Kordia sp. SMS9: one gene and its partners. The protein of the gene in region 3 binds, or shares a complex with, the protein of the main gene of each other region. Links are inferred from orthologs where the notes say so. Each region holds a gene or a part of one and is shown on either strand. Other genes may lie near its edges.

What was found. Proteins that work in one complex are often made in the same cells at the same time.
Region 1: the proteins of accD (region 3) and accB are in contact, whole or in part, in a solved structure (PDB 8UXZ), measured with the Escherichia coli proteins. The link is inferred for Kordia sp. SMS9 from one-to-one orthologs.
Region 2: the proteins of accD (region 3) and KORDIASMS9_RS15120 are in contact, whole or in part, in a solved structure (PDB 8UXZ), measured with the Escherichia coli proteins. The link is inferred for Kordia sp. SMS9 from one-to-one orthologs.

What each region holds. Positions count from the first base shown.
Region 1 is NZ_CP031153.1:1,178,268-1,184,242, forward strand. The notes cover bases 451-3,357. They hold accB (acetyl-CoA carboxylase biotin carboxyl carrier protein), read right to left. Parts: upstream 2,198-3,357; coding sequence 1,703-2,197; downstream 451-1,702. Other genes in these bases: accC (acetyl-CoA carboxylase biotin carboxylase subunit), read right to left, coding at 451-1,614; KORDIASMS9_RS05155 (beta-ketoacyl-ACP synthase III), read right to left, coding at 2,218-3,216. In the rest of the region: KORDIASMS9_RS05140 (LytTR family DNA-binding domain-containing protein), read left to right, coding at 1-25; more of accC, read right to left, coding at 265-450; rpmF (50S ribosomal protein L32), read right to left, coding at 3,392-3,592; KORDIASMS9_RS05165 (DUF177 domain-containing protein), read right to left, coding at 3,601-4,140; 4-hydroxythreonine-4-phosphate dehydrogenase PdxA, read right to left, coding at 4,215-5,261; KORDIASMS9_RS05175 (riboflavin synthase), read left to right, coding at 5,320-5,916. UniProt on the Escherichia coli protein: This protein is a component of the acetyl coenzyme A carboxylase complex; first, biotin carboxylase catalyzes the carboxylation of the carrier protein and then the transcarboxylase transfers the carboxyl group to form malonyl-CoA.
Region 2 is NZ_CP031153.1:3,586,716-3,592,585, forward strand. The notes cover bases 2,619-5,420. They hold KORDIASMS9_RS15120 (acetyl-CoA carboxylase carboxyltransferase subunit alpha), read left to right. Parts: upstream 2,619-3,443; coding sequence 3,444-4,397; downstream 4,398-5,420. Other genes in these bases: KORDIASMS9_RS15115 (DMT family transporter), read left to right, coding at 2,619-3,392; dnaB (replicative DNA helicase), read left to right, coding at 4,544-5,420. In the rest of the region: tRNA guanosine(34) transglycosylase Tgt, read left to right, coding at 81-1,211; KORDIASMS9_RS15110 (LptF/LptG family permease), read left to right, coding at 1,415-2,494; more of KORDIASMS9_RS15115, read left to right, coding at 2,481-2,618; more of dnaB, read left to right, coding at 5,421-5,870. UniProt on the Escherichia coli protein: Component of the acetyl coenzyme A carboxylase (ACC) complex. First, biotin carboxylase catalyzes the carboxylation of biotin on its carrier protein (BCCP) and then the CO(2) group is transferred by the carboxyltransferase to acetyl-CoA to form malonyl-CoA.
Region 3 is NZ_CP031153.1:2,374,046-2,382,013, forward strand. What follows is about bases 1,961-4,854. They hold accD (acetyl-CoA carboxylase, carboxyltransferase subunit beta), read right to left. Parts: upstream 3,890-4,854; coding sequence 3,032-3,889; downstream 1,961-3,031. Other genes in these bases: KORDIASMS9_RS10320 (hypothetical protein), read left to right, coding at 1,961-2,149; KORDIASMS9_RS10325 (protein rhiA), read right to left, coding at 2,231-2,848; KORDIASMS9_RS10335 (hypothetical protein), read right to left, coding at 4,129-4,644. Also shown: KORDIASMS9_RS10310 (polyribonucleotide nucleotidyltransferase), read right to left, coding at 1-573; rpsO (30S ribosomal protein S15), read right to left, coding at 736-1,005; more of KORDIASMS9_RS10320, read left to right, coding at 1,322-1,960; fbaA (class II fructose-bisphosphate aldolase), read right to left, coding at 4,922-5,989; KORDIASMS9_RS10345 (BamA/TamA family outer membrane protein), read right to left, coding at 6,428-7,968.

The DNA.
Region 1 (5,975 bases), 1.2 Mb from region 3 along the record:
AGCAATCAATGCTTTCTCTGATTAAGAACTCATACCAATTTACATTTAAAATGGTGTTTTGGATACGAAGTTGCTTTGGCTGTATAGGATGCTGTGTATGGTTTGCAAAGCCGTAGCTACGGAAAGTATTCGCAAAGAACTAAACTGCCAAATGAACGAGTTTATAAACATCATTTTATGTGTAAATTGGTTTGGTATCAGAACTAAAAAAGCTCCTTTTCGCAATTGAAAAGGAGCCTTTTATATATAGTTTTGAGTTGAAGTTTACTCTGCTTCTGGTTGCATTTCAAAGTCTTCCATAAATTTTGTCGTATAGTTTCCAGCTACATAATCTGGATGATCCATTAATTGTCTGTGGAATGGAATTGTTGTTTTAATGCCTTCAATCACAAACTCATCCAACGCACGTTTCATCTTATTGATAGCTTCTTCACGCGTTTGTGCTGTGGTGATCAATTTTGCAATCATAGAATCGTAGTTCGGAGGAATGGAATAGCCAGCGTATACATGCGTATCTAAACGAACTCCATGTCCGCCAGGCGCATGCAACGTAGTAATTCTTCCCGGAGAAGGTCTAAAATTATTATAAGGATCTTCTGCGTTAATTCTACATTCAATTGAGTGTAAGTTTGGCGTATAATTTTTACCTGAAATTGGCACGCCAGCCGCTACTAATATTTGTTCACGAATCAAATCGAAATCAATTACTTGTTCGGTAATTGGATGCTCTACTTGAATACGTGTATTCATTTCCATAAAGTAGAAATTTCTATGCTTATCTACTAAAAATTCTACTGTTCCAGCACCTTCATAGCTAATGAATTCAGCTGCTTTCACGGCAGCATCTCCCATACGTTGACGTAAATCGTCGGTCATAAATGGCGAAGGTACTTCTTCTGTTAATTTTTGGTGACGACGTTGCACAGAACAATCACGCTCAGACAAGTGACATGCTCTTCCTGAAGAATCGCCTACTACTTGAATTTCGATGTGTCGTGGCTCTTCAATAAGTTTTTCCATGTACATATCGTCATTTCCAAAGGCAGCTTTTGATTCTTGTCGAGCAGAATCCCAAGCATCTCTCAAGTCTTCTGGTTTCCATACAGCACGCATTCCTTTTCCACCACCACCAGCAGTTGCTTTCAGCATCACAGGATATCCTGTTTCTACCGCTAGTTTTTCACATTCTTCAAAACTTTCAATGATTCCGTCACTTCCTGGAACACATGGAACGCCTGCTGCTTTCATCGTAGCTTTTGCAGAAGCTTTGTCTCCCATTTTATCAATCATTTCGGGCGAAGCACCAATGAATTTGATATTGTGTTCTCCACAAATTTTTGAGAATTTGGCGTTTTCAGATAAGAAACCGTATCCTGGGTGAATGGCATCTGCGTTGGTAATTTCGGCAGCAGCAATAATATTTGACATTTTTAAATACGATTCGCTACTTGGCGCAGGTCCAATACAAACTGCTTCGTCGGCAAAACGTACGTGAAGGCTATCAACATCGGCTGTAGAATATATAGCAACGGTTTTGATACCCATTTCTTTACAGGTTCTAATAACTCTTAAAGCTATTTCACCTCTGTTGGCAACTAATATTTTTTTAAACATCTTTTGAAATTTTAAATTTTGAAATTAAAATCTGTAACTTTTCGAGGGGTACAAAGAGTAGTGTACGTCAAGTGTTATTTAAAATTTCTTAGGATGGATCTACTAAGAATAATGGTTGATCAAATTCTACTGGAGAAGCATCGTCTACTAAGACTTTCACTATTTTTCCTGAAACTTCTGATTCAATTTCGTTGAAAAGTTTCATCGCTTCAATCACACATAAAACACTTCCTTCAGAAATGCTGTCTCCAACCTCTACAAAGTTTGGTTTATCAGGAGAAGGTTTTCTATAGAAAGTACCAATAATTGGTGATTTTATAGTAATATATTTTGCGTCATCGCTTGCTGGTGCTGCGGGAGTTTCTGGTGCTGCAGGTGCTGCGGGTTGTGCTGGTGCAGGAGCTGCTGCGGGTTGAGGCATGCCTGCCATTGGTATTTGTTGCACTACAGTTGTCGTTTCGCCTTTTGAATCGCTACTTCCAGTTTTAATGGTGATTTTTACATCTTCCATTTCAAGTTTTACTTCACTTGCTCCAGATTTGGCTACGAATTTAATTAAGCTTTGAATTTCTTTTAAATCCATGAGATAGGTTTTAGTCGTTTCTAGTTAGAATTATATGCCCATTTAAGGTAAATTGCGCCCCACGTAAATCCACCACCAAAGGCAGCAAAGATGAGGTTATCTCCTTTTTTGAGTTGTTTTTCATAGTCATGTAAACATAATGGCAACGTTCCAGAAGTTGTATTTCCATAACGTTGAATGTTCATCATCACTTTACTTTCATCTACGCCCATACGCCTTGCAGTGGCATCAATGATACGTTTATTGGCTTGGTGAGGAACCAACCATTGTACGTCTTCATTCGTCAGATTGTTGTCTTCCATAATTTTGGCGCTCACATCTGCCATATTGGATACTGCGAATTTGAAAACAGTTTTTCCGTCTTGAAATACGGTATGTTGTTTGTTTTTTATAGTTTCTTCTGAAGCTGGCAATATGGAACCTCCAGCATCAATTTTTAAGAATTCACGACCAATACCATCACTACGAAGGTATTCGTCTTGCAATCCGAGTCCTTCTTCATTCGGTTCAAACAGTACAGCTCCGGCTCCATCACCAAAAATGATACAGGTAGCTCTGTCTGTATAATCAATAATAGAAGACATTTTATCGGCTCCTATCAATAATACTTTCTTATAACGCCCCGATTGGATATAACTTGCTGCAGTAGACATTCCGTACAAAAAGCTAGAGCATGCCGCTTGCAAATCGAACGCAAAGGCATTGGTAGCTCCAATTTTACTAGCGGTATATACTGCGGTGGAAGCTACAGGCATGTCTGGTGTTGCTGTAGCAACAATAACCATGTCTATTTCCTTTGGGTCTAAATTTTTCTTTGTAATAAGGTCTTGGGCAGCTTTGATCGCTAAATATGAAGATCCCGCTCCTTCTTCTTTCAGAATTCTGCGTTCTTTGATACCTGTTCGAGTTGTAATCCACTCATCGTTAGTATCAACCATTGTTTCAAGTATCTTGTTGGTTAATACATAATCAGGAACATACGCTCCTACAGCTGTTATTGCTGCTGTAATTTTGGTCATACCTTAACGTTGGTTTGGTTTATTTTTAACAAAAATTCATTAAAAATTAAACGAAATTACTAAAATTCTCCGATAATCACGGTAAAATATGTCGTTTTTACAATTTTAACAAAAAAAACGAGCAAACAAAAAACTCTCACGAAAGTGAGAGCTTTTATGACTAAACATGTGTGTGTTATGCTAAGTTTTCTTCTGTTGTATTATCAATCAATACTTTTCCTCTGTAATATAATTTTCCTTCGTGCCAGTGCGCTCTGTGATATAAGTGTGCTTCACCAGTAGTTGGGCACGTAGCAATTTGAGGAGCAGTAGCTTTATAGTGAGTTCTTCTCTTATCTCTTCTTGTTTTCGAGATTTTTCTCTTTGGATGTGCCATTTTCTATGTTATTTATTATCCGTTAATAGTTTTTTTAATGTATTCCAACGAGGATCAATGTCCTCTTCAGTTTCTTTTTTCTCTGTACCAGGTTGTAATTCTTCTAACTTTTCGAGTATTTCCGATTGCAATGTGCCATCTTCAATACCAGGATGAATTCGTTTTGAAGGAACCGCTAACACAATCATTTCATATATATATTGTGCAACATTGATTTCATATTCGCCATGCGGAACAATGAGAATTTCTTCGTTTTCATCGTTGTATTCATGTCCAAACTTGACAATTAAGTCTAAATTTCCATCAATTGGTTGCTCAAAAGGCTCATTGGTTACATCACAATTTACATTGACCGTACCAGAAGCCGTAAAGGTTAATTCGAGCAGGGTTGCTTTTTTGTGAAATTCCAATGTTGCGTTTACGGCAGTTTCATTGAATTCATCAAATTCAAAAAGTGCAAAGAACGTATTATCAATTTGATAATCAAACTGGTGTTTTCCTTCTTTTAATCCTATAAAAGGAATTGTAAAGTCCTTTAGTTCCATCATCTTAAACATCAGTTTCGAGCGTGCAAAGATATAAATTTTTTTGTATCAACGTAAAGTTGTCAACATTTTTTTGTTTATATCTTACTTGGCTGTTTTTTTAAAGGGTTTTCGGCAATCTCTTTGTATATATTTCTGTTTCTAAAAATCTGTATGCCAGTGAATACTGCTTCTTTGAACGAGTTGTAATCTGCTTTGTTTTTTCCTGCAATTTCGTACGCCGTTCCATGATCGGGTGAAGTGCGTATTTTATTGAGTCCTGCCGTAAAGTTTACACCTTGTCCAAAAGATAAGGTTTTAAACGGAATGAGTCCTTGATCGTGATATGCTGCTAAAACCGCATCAAAGTTTTTATAATTGCTCGACGCGAAAAAACTATCAGCTGCATACGGCCCAAACACAAGTTTGCCTTCGTTTTTTATCTTTTCTAAGGTAGGTTTTAATACTTCATCATCTTCTACTCCAATAACACCATTGTCACCAACATGCGGATTGATGCCCAATACGGCAATTTTTGGTTTCGAAATTCCAAAATCCTGTTTTAGCGTATTGTATATAATGTTTACTTTCTTTTCAATCAGTTCGGGTGTAATTGCTGCAGAAACATCTTTTACCGCCACATGATCCGTTAGCAAACCTACGCGAAGTGTATCACTCACCATCAACATCAAACTATCGCCTTCTAAGTTTTCGCCCAAATAATCGGTGTGTCCGGGAAAAGTAAATTCTTCCGATTGCACATTGTGTTTGTTAATCGGTGCAGTGACCAAAATATCAATCGTACCTTCTTTCAACGCATTGGTCGCTTCTACAAACGATTTTATAGCAAACTTCCCTACTTCTTCCGTTGATTTCCCGTATTCAATCGTAATCGGATCTTTGTAGATATTGACCACATTTATTTTTCCATGTTGTGCCTTTTCTGCATTGGGAACACCATGAAGGTTCGTATGTATGTTGAAATGCTTTTTTTGAAATGATAAAATTTTGGTAGACCCAAAGATCACTGGCGTACATAATTCCAACATCCTAATATCCTTGAAGGTTTTTAAAATTACCTCTGTTCCGATACCGTTTAAGTCACCAACTGAAATTCCAACTTTTATTTTTTCCTCTTTCTTCATTTACCTAATTCAGACTTTTATTTCTTAATTTTACATGCAAATTTAACGAAATAAATAGATGTTTACAGGGATTATTGAAGAATTAGGTGTGATTACACAGTTGGAGCGCGAAAAAGAAAACCTCCACGTGACGGTTCAGAGTAGCTTAACGAACGAATTAAAGATTGATCAAAGTGTAGCGCACAATGGTGTTTGCTTGACGGTTGTTGGTAGAAATCTCGATGAAAATACATACGTTGTCACAGCGATTCAAGAAACGTTAGAGAAAACAAATTTAGGAACTTGGAACATACATGATCGTGTGAATTTAGAGCGCGCTATGAAATTAGGCGATCGGTTAGATGGACATATTGTACAAGGTCATGTAGATCAAATTGCAACGTGTACTTCTGTTAGAGAAAGTGACGGAAGTTGGTATTACACCTTTGAATACGATCCTACACTAAACAATATTACCATTGAAAAAGGTTCTATTACAATAAATGGTACAAGTTTAACGGTTGTAAATTCAGAAAGAAATTCATTTTCGGTCGCTATAATTCCATACACATATAGCCACACTACGTTTCAATATTTGGTAGTAGGTTCTATTGTAAATTTGGAATTTGATGTTATAGGGAAATATGTTGCAAGACTTCAGGGGCTATCGAAGTAATTACTTTTTCACTTTTTTCCGTATACCATACAAAAGTCCAGCAGCAAGCACACCAATGA
Region 2 (5,870 bases), 1.2 Mb from region 3 along the record:
ATTGCTTACAGGTTGTTGGCTTTCGCCAAAAGGATCTCACAGCAATATACGCGTGCAAAATTGGCAAGAGAAACGCATACATGAAATTCGAATTACAAGGAAAAGATCCACAAAGCAAGGCAAGAGCAGCAACACTTACGACTGATCACGGAACGATAGAAACGCCTATTTTTATGCCTGTGGGAACGATTGGAACGGTAAAAGGTGTCCATCAACGGGAATTGAAAGAAGATATCAATCCCGACGTTATTTTAGGAAATACGTATCACTTATACTTACGTCCACAAACCGAAATTTTAGAAAAAGCGGGCGGATTGCACAAATTCATCAACTGGGATCGCAACATTTTGACAGATTCTGGTGGATATCAAGTCTATTCCTTATCTGCGAACAGAAAAATTAAAGAAGAAGGCGTTAAATTCAAATCACATATTGATGGTTCGTACCATTTCTTTACGCCAGAAAACGTGATGGAAATTCAGCGTACCATTGGTGCTGATATTATCATGGCTTTTGACGAATGTACGCCATATCCGTGCGATTATCGCTATGCAAAACGTTCCATGCACATGACACATCGCTGGCTCGATCGCTGCATCGCACACTTAGAAAAAACACCGTACAAATACGATTACAGTCAAACATTTTTTCCAATAGTTCAAGGAAGTACGTACAAAGATTTGCGCAGGCAATCAGCAGAATTCATCGCTTCGTGTGAAGCCGAAGGAAATGCCATTGGCGGATTATCAGTTGGAGAACCAGCCGAAGAAATGTATGCAATGACCGATGTAGTATGTGAAATTCTTCCCGAAGACAAACCACGTTATTTAATGGGCGTTGGAACTCCGATCAACATTTTAGAAAATATTGCCTTAGGTGTCGATATGTTCGATTGTGTCATGCCAACACGTAACGCAAGAAATGGAATGCTGTTCACGGCACACGGAAGCATCAACATCAAAAATAAAAAATGGGCAGACGATTTTTCGCCAATTGATGAAATGGGCATTACCTACGTAGATTTAGAATATTCAAAAGCGTATGTACGTCACTTATTCACGGTGAATGAATTGCTTGGAAAACAAATTGCCACCATTCATAACTTAGGTTTCTACCTTTGGTTGGTTAGAGAAGCAAGAAAACATATATTAGCAGGAGATTTTTACGAGTGGAAAAACAAAATGGTCAAACAAATGGACAAACGTCTCTAACAGCAGGTGAAACGAATAATGAAGCTGTTTGAAAAATTTTAAAACGTCATTCTGAACTTGATTCAGAATCTCATCAAACTGATTTTCAACTGTTATGAGAAACCGAATCAAGCCTGTCTTGAGCGACAGTTGAAAGGTTCGGTTTGACGAAATATTGACTTTTAGACAACCACTATAAAAGATAATTATTAAAATTAAAATTTGTGAAAATATTAGATTGGTACATCATTAAAAAATACCTGCTCACATTCTCTGTAATGTTGTTGCTATTCATTCCTATCGGAATTATGGTTGATATTTCTGAAAATATTGACAAAATGCTTGCCTCGGAAGCGCCAGTAGATGAAATTGTAACGTATTATGTGAATTTTGTCCTCTACTTTGCCAATCTCTTATTTCCTATATTTCTATTCCTTTCGGTGATTTGGTTTACCTCCAAAATGGCAAATGACACGGAGATTATCGCGATATTAAGCTCAGGAGTTTCGTATTTGCGTTTCTTGCGACCGTTTTTAGTAGCGGCATCTGTGGTTGCGATTGTGGCTTTTGTCATGGGAATGTACGTAGTGCCAAACGCCAGCAAAGGTTTCAATGAATTTCGATTTGAATACATCAAAAAAGGACGAAAAAAAGTACGTGACAATGCTGAAATCTACAAGCAAGTCACCAACAATGATTTTGTGTATCTAAAAAGCTTTAACTTCAAAAGTAAGCGTGGAGACAATTTTACTTTAGAACATTTTGAAGACAATAAATTAATCTATAAAATACAATCACGTACTCTAAAATACAACGAAAAAGACAGCACCTATACGTTACGTGGTTACAAAAAACGCATCATCGGCGCCATGAACGACAGCTTGATTAGCGAGCGTACATTAGATACTATTTTTCCATTTGATGTGGAAGATCTAACGCCAGTTACGTACATGGCAGAAACGCTCAACTATCAAGAATTGGATGAATTCATTGATAAAGAACGAAAATCTGGTTCGCCCAATGTGAGCAAGCATTTATTGGTAAAATACAAACGTTGGAGTTTGCCAATTACGGCATTCATTCTCACTATAATTGCAGTTGCGGTATCTTCTATGAAACGTAGAGGAGGAATGGGTGTCAACCTCGCTTTCGGAATTGCGATTGCATTTATTTATATCTTTTTCGATAAAATATTTGGCACGATGGCAGAAAAATCTGGGTTTTCGCCAATGTTAGCCGTTTGGGTACCAAATGTGGTCTTTGGAGTGCTCGCCTTATATCTATTGTACAATGCTAGGCGATAAACTCAAAAACTACCTTCATTTACACCTATTAGTATTTATTGCGGGTTTTACGGCAATTCTCGGGAAACTTATTACGATCGAAGCCATTCCGCTCGTGTGGTTTCGGATGTTACTTGCAGGAATTTTGATGTTTGCGTTTATCAAAGTTTCTAAGATCAATCTCAACATATCACTAAAAACATTTTCAAAATTTGCAGTTGCTGGAATTGTGGTGGCATTGCATTGGATTACCTTTTTTGGTGCCATTGATGTTTCAAACGTATCCATAACACTCGTTATGTTTTCCACAGGCGGATTTTTTGCGTCATTTATAGAACCCATCATCTACCGTAGAAAAATAATATGGTATGAAATTATTTTTGGAATTATTGTAATTATTGGTGTTTCCATCATTATGAACAGTGAATTCAAATATATCAACGGAATCATTTTAGGAATCATCTCAGCATTTTTATCGGCATTATTTTCAGTATTGAACGGGAAATTTGTTGAAAAACATGACGCTTCAACCATTTCTTTTTACGAATTTATTTGTGGAGTAGCATTCATATCAATCTATTTGGCGTTTGCTGCAGATGGTTTTTCTAAAGAAAACTTCTTCATACTCAGTACAAATGATTGGCTCTATATATTCATATTGGCTTCTGTTTGTACTGCGTACGCATTTATTGCATCAACACACATAATGCGATACATAAGCCCATACACGGTTGTGTTAACCTATAATTTAGAAATTATTTACGGAATCATTTTAGAATTCATCATATTTCCAGAAGAAGAAAAAATGGGCTCCGGATTTTACTACGGAAGCTTGCTTGTCATCGCTACAGTTTTGGCAAATGGAATTCTAAAAAATCGCAGAAAAATAAAATCCGCAAGTGGCATAGATAATTCCTAAATTAAAGTTTTATATTTGTAAACTGAAACAACTAAACATACCCTCAAAAGCATGGAATATTTAGATTTTGAGCTGCCTATAAAAGAACTAGAAGATCAGCTAACGAAATGTGTGGCAATTGGACATGAAAGTGATATTGATGTTACGGAAACTTGCCAGCAGATCGAGAAAAAATTGGCAGCGACTAAAAAAGATATATACAAAAACCTAACGGCATGGCAACGTGTGCAATTATCACGTCATCCCAACAGACCGTATACTTTAGATTACATTAAAGCGTTGTGTGGCGATTCTTTCTTAGAATTACATGGCGATCGTAATGTAAGTGATGACAAAGCTATGATTGGTGGTTTGGGGAAAATTGGCGATCAATCGTATATGTTTATTGGACAACAAAAAGGCTTCAATACGAAAACCCGTCAATACCGTAATTTCGGAATGGCAAACCCTGAAGGATACAGAAAAGCATTGCGCTTAATGAAATCGGCAGAAAAATTCGGAATTCCTGTCGTAACTTTGATTGATACTCCAGGCGCTTATCCAGGATTGGAAGCAGAAGAACGCGGACAAGGAGAAGCAATTGCCCGAAATATTTTAGAAATGACACGTTTAAAAGTGCCAATCATAACCGTAATTATTGGTGAAGGCGCTTCTGGTGGAGCATTAGGAATAGGTGTTGGCGATAAAGTACTCATGTTAGAAAACTCATGGTACTCTGTAATTTCTCCAGAAAACTGTTCCTCTATCTTATGGAGAAGCTGGGAACACAAAGAAAAAGCAGCAGAAGCTTTAAAATTGACGGCAACCGATGCGATGAAAATTAAAGTTATTGACGAAATCATCAATGAACCACTTGGTGGCGCGCATAACGATCGCGAAAACACCTTCACAGCAGTTCGTGATGCCATTGTTGCCAATTATGACAAATTAAAAAACTTATCACAAGAGGATTTAGTAATTTCACGCATGGAGAAGTATTCAAAAATGGGTGAATTTAAAGGATAAACCTATATTACATAGGAAGCGTTTAAAATCCGAAGTGAAGACTTCGGATTTTTTTTCCGCTTATCAACAAAAAAAAGAACTTATCAACATAGTTGTGAGTATAAAATAAACGCTAACACGTAAAACAATTAGTTACATTCGCAGTCATGGAAAATGTAAACCCTAAGCAATCATATAAAACTGATAAAAGCAATCTAATAAGTCTCGAAAGAGGAAAATTACCTCCACAAGCCATCGATTTAGAAGAAGTGGTACTTGGCGCCATGATGATTGACAAAAAAGGTGTAGATGAGGTGATTGACATCTTGAGTCCAGAAGCGTTTTACAAAGAAGCCAACAAATTGGTATACGAAGCCATTTTTCAATTATTTGAAAATTCAGAACCGATTGACTTACTCACGGTTTCTTCTCAGCTCCGTAAAAATGCAAACTTAGAGATTGTCGGTGGCGATTTCTACCTGATTTCACTCACGCAAAAAGTATCGTCTTCTGCGCATATTGAATTTCACGCACGTATCATTCTGCAAAAATTCATTCAACGTAGTTTGATCAAAATCTCCAATGAAATTATTGAAGATGCATACGATGAAACGACGGACGTTTTCTCTTTATTGGACAAAGCAGAATCGCGTTTGTATGAAGTCACCCAGGGAAACATTAAAAAATCGTCGGAAACGGCGCAAAGTTTGGTCATTCAAGCCAAGAAAAAAATTGAAGAAATCTCTAACAAAGAAGGTTTAAGTGGTATTCCAACAGGATTTACACAACTAGACAAACTAACTTCTGGATGGCAACCAAGTGATTTAATCATTGTAGCGGCGCGTCCAGGTATGGGAAAAACGGCGTTGACTTTATCCATGGCAAGAAACATTGCGGTAGATCAAAATATTCCTGTTGCTTTCTTTTCACTGGAGATGGCTTCTGTACAGTTAATTACACGTTTAATTTCTTCAGAAACTGGCTTGTCTTCAGAAAAATTACGTACAGGAAAATTAGCAAAACACGAGTGGGAACAACTCAACGTAAAAGTAAAAGGACTTGAAAAAGCACCTTTATTCATTGATGATACGCCATCACTTTCTATTTTCGATTTACGAGCAAAAGCGCGACGTTTAGCTTCGCAACATGGCATCAAAATGATTATGATTGATTACTTGCAATTAATGACTGCAGGTGGAAGTCAAAAAGGAGGAAACCGTGAACAGGAAATTTCAACGATTTCGCGAAACCTAAAAGCCTTGGCAAAAGAATTGAATGTACCAGTAATTGCCTTATCGCAGTTATCGCGTGCGGTGGAAACACGTGGAGGAAGCAAGCGACCGTTACTTTCCGATTTACGTGAATCGGGAGCAATTGAGCAAGATGCAGATATTGTATCCTTTATTTACCGTCCAGAATACTACAAAATTGAAGAATGGGATGATGAAGAGCGTTCGCCAACCGAAGGACAAGCGGAATTCATTGTGGCAAAAC
Region 3 (7,968 bases):
TTCTACCATCATGACAGAATCAGCAGAAGCTCCAATCATCATATCGATGTCAGATTCTTCTAACTGTGCTCTTGTTGGGTTGATGATAAATTCTCCGTTGATACGCCCAACTCTTGCTTCAGAGATAGCACATTCAAATGGGAAATCTGACAACTGAATTGCTGCTGATGCTGCTAAACCAGCCATTGCATCAGGCATTACATCTTCGTCATGAGACATCAACTGAATCATCACCTGTGTTTCTGCGTGATAATCTTTTGGGAATAATGGACGTAAAACACGGTCTACCAAACGCATTGTTAACACTTCACCGTCACTTGGTCTTGCTTCTCTTTTGAAAAAACCACCAGGATAACGACCTGCTGCTGCAAATTTTTCGCGGTAATCAACGGTTAAAGGTAAAAAGTCAACATCGCTTTGTTTGTAGTTAGAAACTACGGTACATAACAACATACATTTTCCTGACTGCACTACAACGCTACCATGCGCTTGCTTAGCCAACTTTCCGGTTTCGATAGAAATTTCTCTACCGTCGCCAAGGTCAATGACCTCTCTAAAAACTTTTGGAATCATAAATTTTTTTTAATTCTAATTAAACAAAGGTCGTTGTGTTGTTGTGTGTAGTTGTTGTGTGACCCAATGAAAAACCAGTAATTATAGCTTTTTAATACTTCCAACAAAGGTTAGAAGCGTACTTATGTAAATTAAAAAAAGAGGCACGAAGCCTCTTTCTTTTTATTTTCTTAATCCTAATTCTTTTACGATTGCACGATATCTGTTGATATCTTTCTTCTTTAGATAGTCTAGTAAGCTTCTTCTTTTACCTACCAACTTTACTAGCGAACGCTCTGTGTTAAAATCTTTACGATTTTTCTTTAAGTGCTCCGTTAAGTGATTAATTCTGTGCGTAAATAACGCAATTTGACCTTCTGAGGAACCTGTGTCTGTTGCAGACTGTCCGTGTTTTGCGAAGATCTCTTCTTTAACTTCTTTAGTTAAGTACATGCCAATATTGTTTTAATAATTTTTATGTATCGATACGGTTATCATATCAAGCCGCAAATATACTACTATTTTTTAGAATCCAAATTATTATTGTAAGAGAAAAAAGAGAGAATGTTTTGAGGTCAAAAATTAAACGTACTTAAATATTTTTTTAACCCTAATTAAACCTTTTTATGTGTGATAAGTCTTAGGTACATGAATTGTTAAAAAACGTTAATTGCACAATGCATAACGGGCAATTGGTTGGTACCAAACTGATTAGACTACAGGTGAATTCCATCTGAAAACATTAAAAACTTTAAAAAACGAAGAAAAGATGAAAACCACATTCAAAAAGCAACGAGGAATTTTATTAGTATTGATGAGTCTCTTTGTAATGATCGCTTGTCAAGACGACAACGAAACTAGTATTACAGAAGACGAAGTAGCCTTAGATGATGAATTGGCGCAACGCAGTGCTGAAATTGATTTAATTTCCGATGATATCGGATTAATTGTCGATGATGCCGCACAAGAATTTGAATCCGCAGTATCATTTTTGCCAGCATGTGTTACCATTTCTACGCAAGTAAGTGGCGGATTTAGTCAGCTTACGCTAGATTTTGGTGATGGCTGCGAATTGCCAAACGGAAATATTGTCAGCGGAATCATTATGATGAGTCAAGATGTAAATGCTCAATTGGCAAGTAGAATCATTCAAGTTACTTTTAGCAACTTTACCCGAAACGGCGTATTGGTTGAAGGCACACGTAGCGTTACTCGCGTGTTGAGTAACGATGCGGGAAATCCACAATCGACTGCCGCAGTAGATATGCAAGTCACTTGGCCAAATGGCGCTACGTATACACGTCAAGGAACAAGAACACGCGAATGGATTGAAGGTGTCAACAATGGTACTTGGACAGATAACGTATTTTCCATCACAGGAAGTGGCACTACGACAGGCGTATTAGGAAATACACATTCGGCAACCATTACCACAGCCTTACGAAGAGAAGCAACTTGCGCTTTTATTGTAAGTGGCGTAGTAGAATTGTCACGTAATAGCAACACAGGAATTTTAGCCTACGGAGATGGAACTTGCGATGGCGAAGCAACTTGGACAGGTCCGAATGGAAATACGATTGCTATATTTTTAGATTAGTAAATTGAGTAGTTTTAGAAAACAAAAAAGGCTTCCAAATATGGAGGCCTTTTTTGTTATTTTATGATGAAAGTAGTATGGTTATTCTGTAGGTGCAATAGTCCATGTGTTATCGGCATTTAATATTGCGGTCATGCTATATACATTTACGGGGAAATCAATAGAAGCAGTTTGATACAATTTGTTAGGATCAATAACTTCTCCTTGCGTAAAGTTTCCGAATGTAATTTTATAAGAAGATCGCGTGTCTAACCCATACATCAAATTTGGTGCTGCTTGTGCTACAAAGGTGGCACTGCCAGCCATACCAATGCCCACAGAAGCTTGATTTAAAGGTATGGTATTGTCACATATAATATACAATTTACCATCAACATTTTTACCTGTTTCTAAATTGATGAATTGAAAAGCTCCATCTTTTTTCGTAAATGTAATTGTATTGTTTTCTTCTATTTCAGCTTTTACTACTTGAGAAGACGAAAAAGTAATTCCAGAAACCAATTCGCCAGTTTCACACCACACAAAACAAGGATCTGCATCCCAAGTAAAAGTATCCGTTACATCTGGATTTGTTTTTTTTGCAATCCAAGCTAACGTCATAAAGTTTGGATCGTTGATATTAGGATATTCTTGAAATATACAGACGTCTCCAAGATATGAACTGTTATTAATAAAAATCACTTCGTACTTAGTAGTCATACTATTAGTTTTTAGGTAAAACAATAGAAAATTATTTTACAAGTTATCTGACGAAAATACTTATTTTCCATAAAAAATTTTAGCGTACTAATACTCGTTTTTAAGTACGGATGTATTTCTGTAAACGAAAAAAGACCTCCGTAATTGGAAGTCTTTTCTATTAAATGTATGTTGTAACCAAAGCTACGCGCGTATCGGTTGATTCTGAATCAAGTCAATATACAAGTTGATTTTGTTTTTGAGTTCTTTTCTGTGCGAGATAAAATCTAAGAATCCATGTTCTAGTAAGAATTCTGAAGTTTGGAAACCTTCTGGTAAATCTTTTCCTGTAGTATCGCGAACAACTCTTGGTCCTGCAAAACCAATTAAGGCGCCTGGCTCCGCAATGTTGATGTCTCCCAACATTGCAAACGAAGCAGTGGTTCCTCCTGTAGTTGGATCTGTACATAATGAAATGTATGGAATTCCTGCGTCTGCTAATTGTGCTAGTTTTGCCGACGTTTTTGCCAATTGCATTAATGATAAGGCAGCTTCCATCATTCGTGCACCACCAGATTTTGAGATGATCATGAATGGAAGATTGTTTTTCAAGGAATAGTCTGCCGCGCGTGCAATTTTTTCACCCACAACACTTCCCATAGAACCTCCAATAAATTTGAAATCCATACAAGCAATGACCAAATCTTTTCCTTTCGATTTTCCAACGGCGGTACGAACAGCGTCTTTCAACCCTGTTTTTTCTTTGGCAGCTTTCAGTCTGTCAACGTATTTTTTGTTGTCCTCAAACTTTAATGGATCTTTTGAGGTTAAGTTTTTATCGAGTTCTTTAAATTTTCCTTCGTCGAAAAGTATTTCAAAATATTCTTTGCTTCCAATGCGAACGTGGTATCCGTCTTCAGGACTTACATAGAAGTTTTTTGCCAATTCTTCCGAATCAACAATTTTTCCTGTGGGCGATTTGTACCAAAGTCCTTTGGGCGTATCTCTTTTCTCTTCTGTAGAGGTTTGGATACCTTTTTCTTTTCTTTTAAACCAAGCCATAATGATTTGTGAATTACGATTTACAATGTTAGACAATTTGTTACCGTCTGTATCGTACGATCAAATTAGTTAGTTTTCTTTTTAGTTAGTGGACAAAATTACTGTTTTTATTAGTGAAACTCAAAATTTGATTTGGCTATCTGCTAAATAGTTTGAAGAAGTTGCGTTTTTTTTTGAATTTAATTTTAATAATGGTGAAGATGAATAGGTTTTAGTTGTTGATAGTCAGTATTTTATTGTTAGAGTTCAATGGCTTTCCATTTTCCTTTTTGGAAATACATATTGTGAAATTTTGGCGATCTAAAAACAAGGAAAAAGTCGCCAACTTGTCTGTAGATTGTTGGATTGGTAGTAAGTATATGATGCGAAGGCTTTATTGTTTTAATAACAAGTCGTGCAGAAGAATACGGTGTTACTGTCGTAATTGTTCCTTTGTGCGTATTTAGAATTTCTTCTTTGTCAGTAACATAAAAGTAGATGCTGTCATTTTCTTTAATTTCAAACCGGAAGGTATTGTACTGCCAATCGGCTTGTTTTCCCTGAAAGTAAGTACGATCAATAACATACGTTCCGTAATAGTCAGATTTGTTAAGTACTATTGGTTTAAAAAGTGGGCGAAGCAGCACAATGAGTACTAAAAGTGCTATGATTCCTATTGGGATGAAAAGGAAAACCTTTTGTTTTGTTAGCAACCACACAATAACAAACACTATTATAATAGGAACAATAATGAATATGAATCCGAGACCTACCATTGATACTGTTTTTTGTATGTAGAAGTATATTATAAAGATAAAAAAAACCTCGTTACTACATTGTTTTTGTTGTAACGAGGTTGGTGTTTTTTCCACTTTCGTGGAGATTCCCAATTTCTCGGGAACTTCTGCGTTAGGGATTGAGGCTTTGTTGGAGCTCTTTTGAAATCTGGATTCCTGCCTACACAGGAATGACAGTTTTCAAAAAGCGACTGCCGAAAGCCCGACCAGAAGAAGCTTGAGGTTCTCAAAAGCTTCTTTTGGAAACGCCCAACTATTATAAGGTATTAACGTTGTTTAAATCTTCAAAAGCTTGCTTTAAACGTGTTTTGAATGTCAATTCACCTTCGCGCAACCATTTTCTTGGATCATAGAATTTTTTGTTTGGAATGTCGTCTCCATCAGGATTTCCAATTTGCAGCATTAGATAGTCTTGTTTTCCGATCATGTAATCGCGAATTCCAGACATGAACGCAAATTGTAAGTCCGTATCAATGTTCATTTTGATCACACCGTAGCCAATTGCTTCTCTGATTTCTTCTAAGGTAGAACCTGATCCACCGTGAAAAACAAAGTCAATATGATTGTGTCCAACATTGAATTTTTCAGAAATATATTCTTGCGAATTTTTTAAGATTTTTGGCGTCAGTTTTACATTTCCTGGCTTGTATACACCATGCACGTTTCCGAAAGCAGCTGCCACAGTAAATTTTGGACTTACTTTCATCAATTCTTCATACGCATACGCAACTTCTGCTGGCTGAGTGTATAGTTTAGAATCGTCTACATCGCTGTTATCTACTCCGTCTTCTTCACCACCTGTGATTCCTAATTCAATTTCAAGCGTCATGTCCATTTTGCTCATGCGCGCTAAGTATTCTTTGCAAATTTCGATGTTTTCTTCGATAGGTTCTTCCGAAAGATCGATCATGTGTGAGCTGTATAACGGTTTTCCAGTTTCGGCAAAATGCTTTTCGCTGGCGTCTAACAAACCGTCAATCCAAGGCAATAATTTTTTTGCACAGTGGTCGGTATGTAAAATTACAGGAACGCCGTACGCTTCTGCCATTTCATGAACGTGTTTTGCACCTGCAACTGAACCTGCAATGGCTGCTTTTTGACCTTCGTTACTTAATCCTTTCCCGGCGTTGAATTGTGCGCCTCCATTTGAAAATTGGATGATGACAGGAGCATTGAGTTCTGCAGCCGTTTCCAACACTCCATTGATAGAGTTAGAACCTACCACATTGACGGCTGGTAAGGCAAAGCCTTTTTCTTTGGCTAGTTTGAAAATTTCTTGTACTTCGTCTCCAGTAGCAACTCCTGGTTTTATGTTATGACTCATCGTCTTTGTTTTTTGGTTTGATTACAAAAGTAATAAAAATGTAAAGAGTTTTTACGTAGTTCCTAATTTAAGGTGAAAAGCCAAAGTCACTTTTGCGAATTTGATAATTTCAAGTGTTTTTATGTGTGTTTGACTGTGAAAATTTTGATGATTTTAAAGAAACGTTGCTTTGTTTTTGATAGAAATAAATGGCTGTTTTGTAATGGTTTGAAAGCGCAAACGTTTTAGTGTTTTTGAATTACAAATGTTGAATGCTAAATTTTAAATTAGAAAGTGTTTGTGATTTAGCTTTTAGATATTAGTATTGAGTATTGAGTATTGAGAATTGAGAAGTTTCAAAGAACAATTTAAAATTCAGAATTTAACATTCAACATCAGACTGAAATAAATGTAAAACGCTAAATATAAAATGAAAAAGTAATTTTCAACACCCAACACCTAGAAAGGATAATTGATTCCAATGTTATACACTGCATTTCCGAAGTTGTAATCGTTGAACCAACGATTGTTAATTGGATACGCAGGATCGTACGTTTTGAAACCAATATCAAAACGCAATACGAAGAAGCTAAAGTCGTAACGCAACCCAAAACCTGTTCCAAGGGCAATGTCTTTGAGCGATTCGAAACCGTTGAATTTTCGATCTGTATCTTCAATGTCGTCAAAAACATTCCAAATATTTCCTGCATCTGCAAATAACGCGCCTTTAAAGCTTCCGAATAAATCAAAACGATATTCAATATTAGAGGTAAATTTTAAATTGGCTTCGTTAAAATCTAAAATACTTGCCGAGCGTCCTGGACCTAATTGATACGCCGCCCAAGCTCGGTTGTCATTAGATCCACCACCAAAATAACTTCGCGCAAACGGAATGTTGTCTGAGTTTCCATACGGAATCGCAATCCCGAAAAAGGTTCGGAAAGCCAATACATCTTGTTTGCTGCCCGACAGTTCCCAATGTTTTATATAATCGAATTCAGTTTTTACATATTGCGTGTACGGAACACCAAAGAGTTTTTTGTTGCCTCTAGAATCTTTTTCCAAATTCGCAACACTGGCAATGGCTGATAAAAAGTTTCCTGCGAGTTCCAATTCGGTTCTAAATTGAAAAAAGGTATTGTCGGCAATGCTTTCTTTGCTATTGTGTAAAAAGTTGATTTTGGATGCGGCAATCAAGTTGTCTTGTGTCAGTCGAAATTGTCGTTGCGCTACACTTAATACTGTGGAAAACTCACTAGGCGTAACTTCAAAATTATTGACAACTACATCTTCTATAAATTGATCGGGTTGCCCAGCAGCAATGTTTAATGATTCGTCATTACTCACATAATTGGAGCTTTGTGCCACAGTATTTAAACGATCGTACGAGCTTGTATATACATTAAAATAGTTGCTTGTATTTAGGTTTCGAATGAATTGCAGATTGAACAATTCTAGGTTAAACGTATTTTTTTTGCTCGGTTGCCAATTGTAGCGAATGAATCCTGTAAAGGTTTGTCTGTCCAACCCGATATTCTGCTGCACGCTGGTTCCAAGTGATAAAACTGTGGTGGGCAACATGTATTTCGGAATGATTTTCTCCGTGTTGAACGGAAAGAAAAAGCGTGGAAAATTCAATCGCACATCCACACCAATTTCAGAAATATTAAAGAATTGATCTTCCGAATCGGCAACATCTCTGGAAGCGCCTAAAGTGCCTCTAGCTGCAATTTCCAAGGTTTCCGCACCGCGAAAAACATTTCTGCTAATCAGCGAAGTACTGAATGAAAAACCGTAATCTTGAATGTTGGAATGCGTGATGTCGATATCAAAACCTAATGAAAACCGTTTTCGAGGTTGCAAATAAATGTTGGCAATTAAATCGGTCAAACTGTCATTGGCATATTCATACCGAATGTTCGGATATTTGAATGTTCGCAAGTTGCTAACGTGTTTGTAAGTCAACGAACGATCTCTATCGCGATACACATCATCTGCAT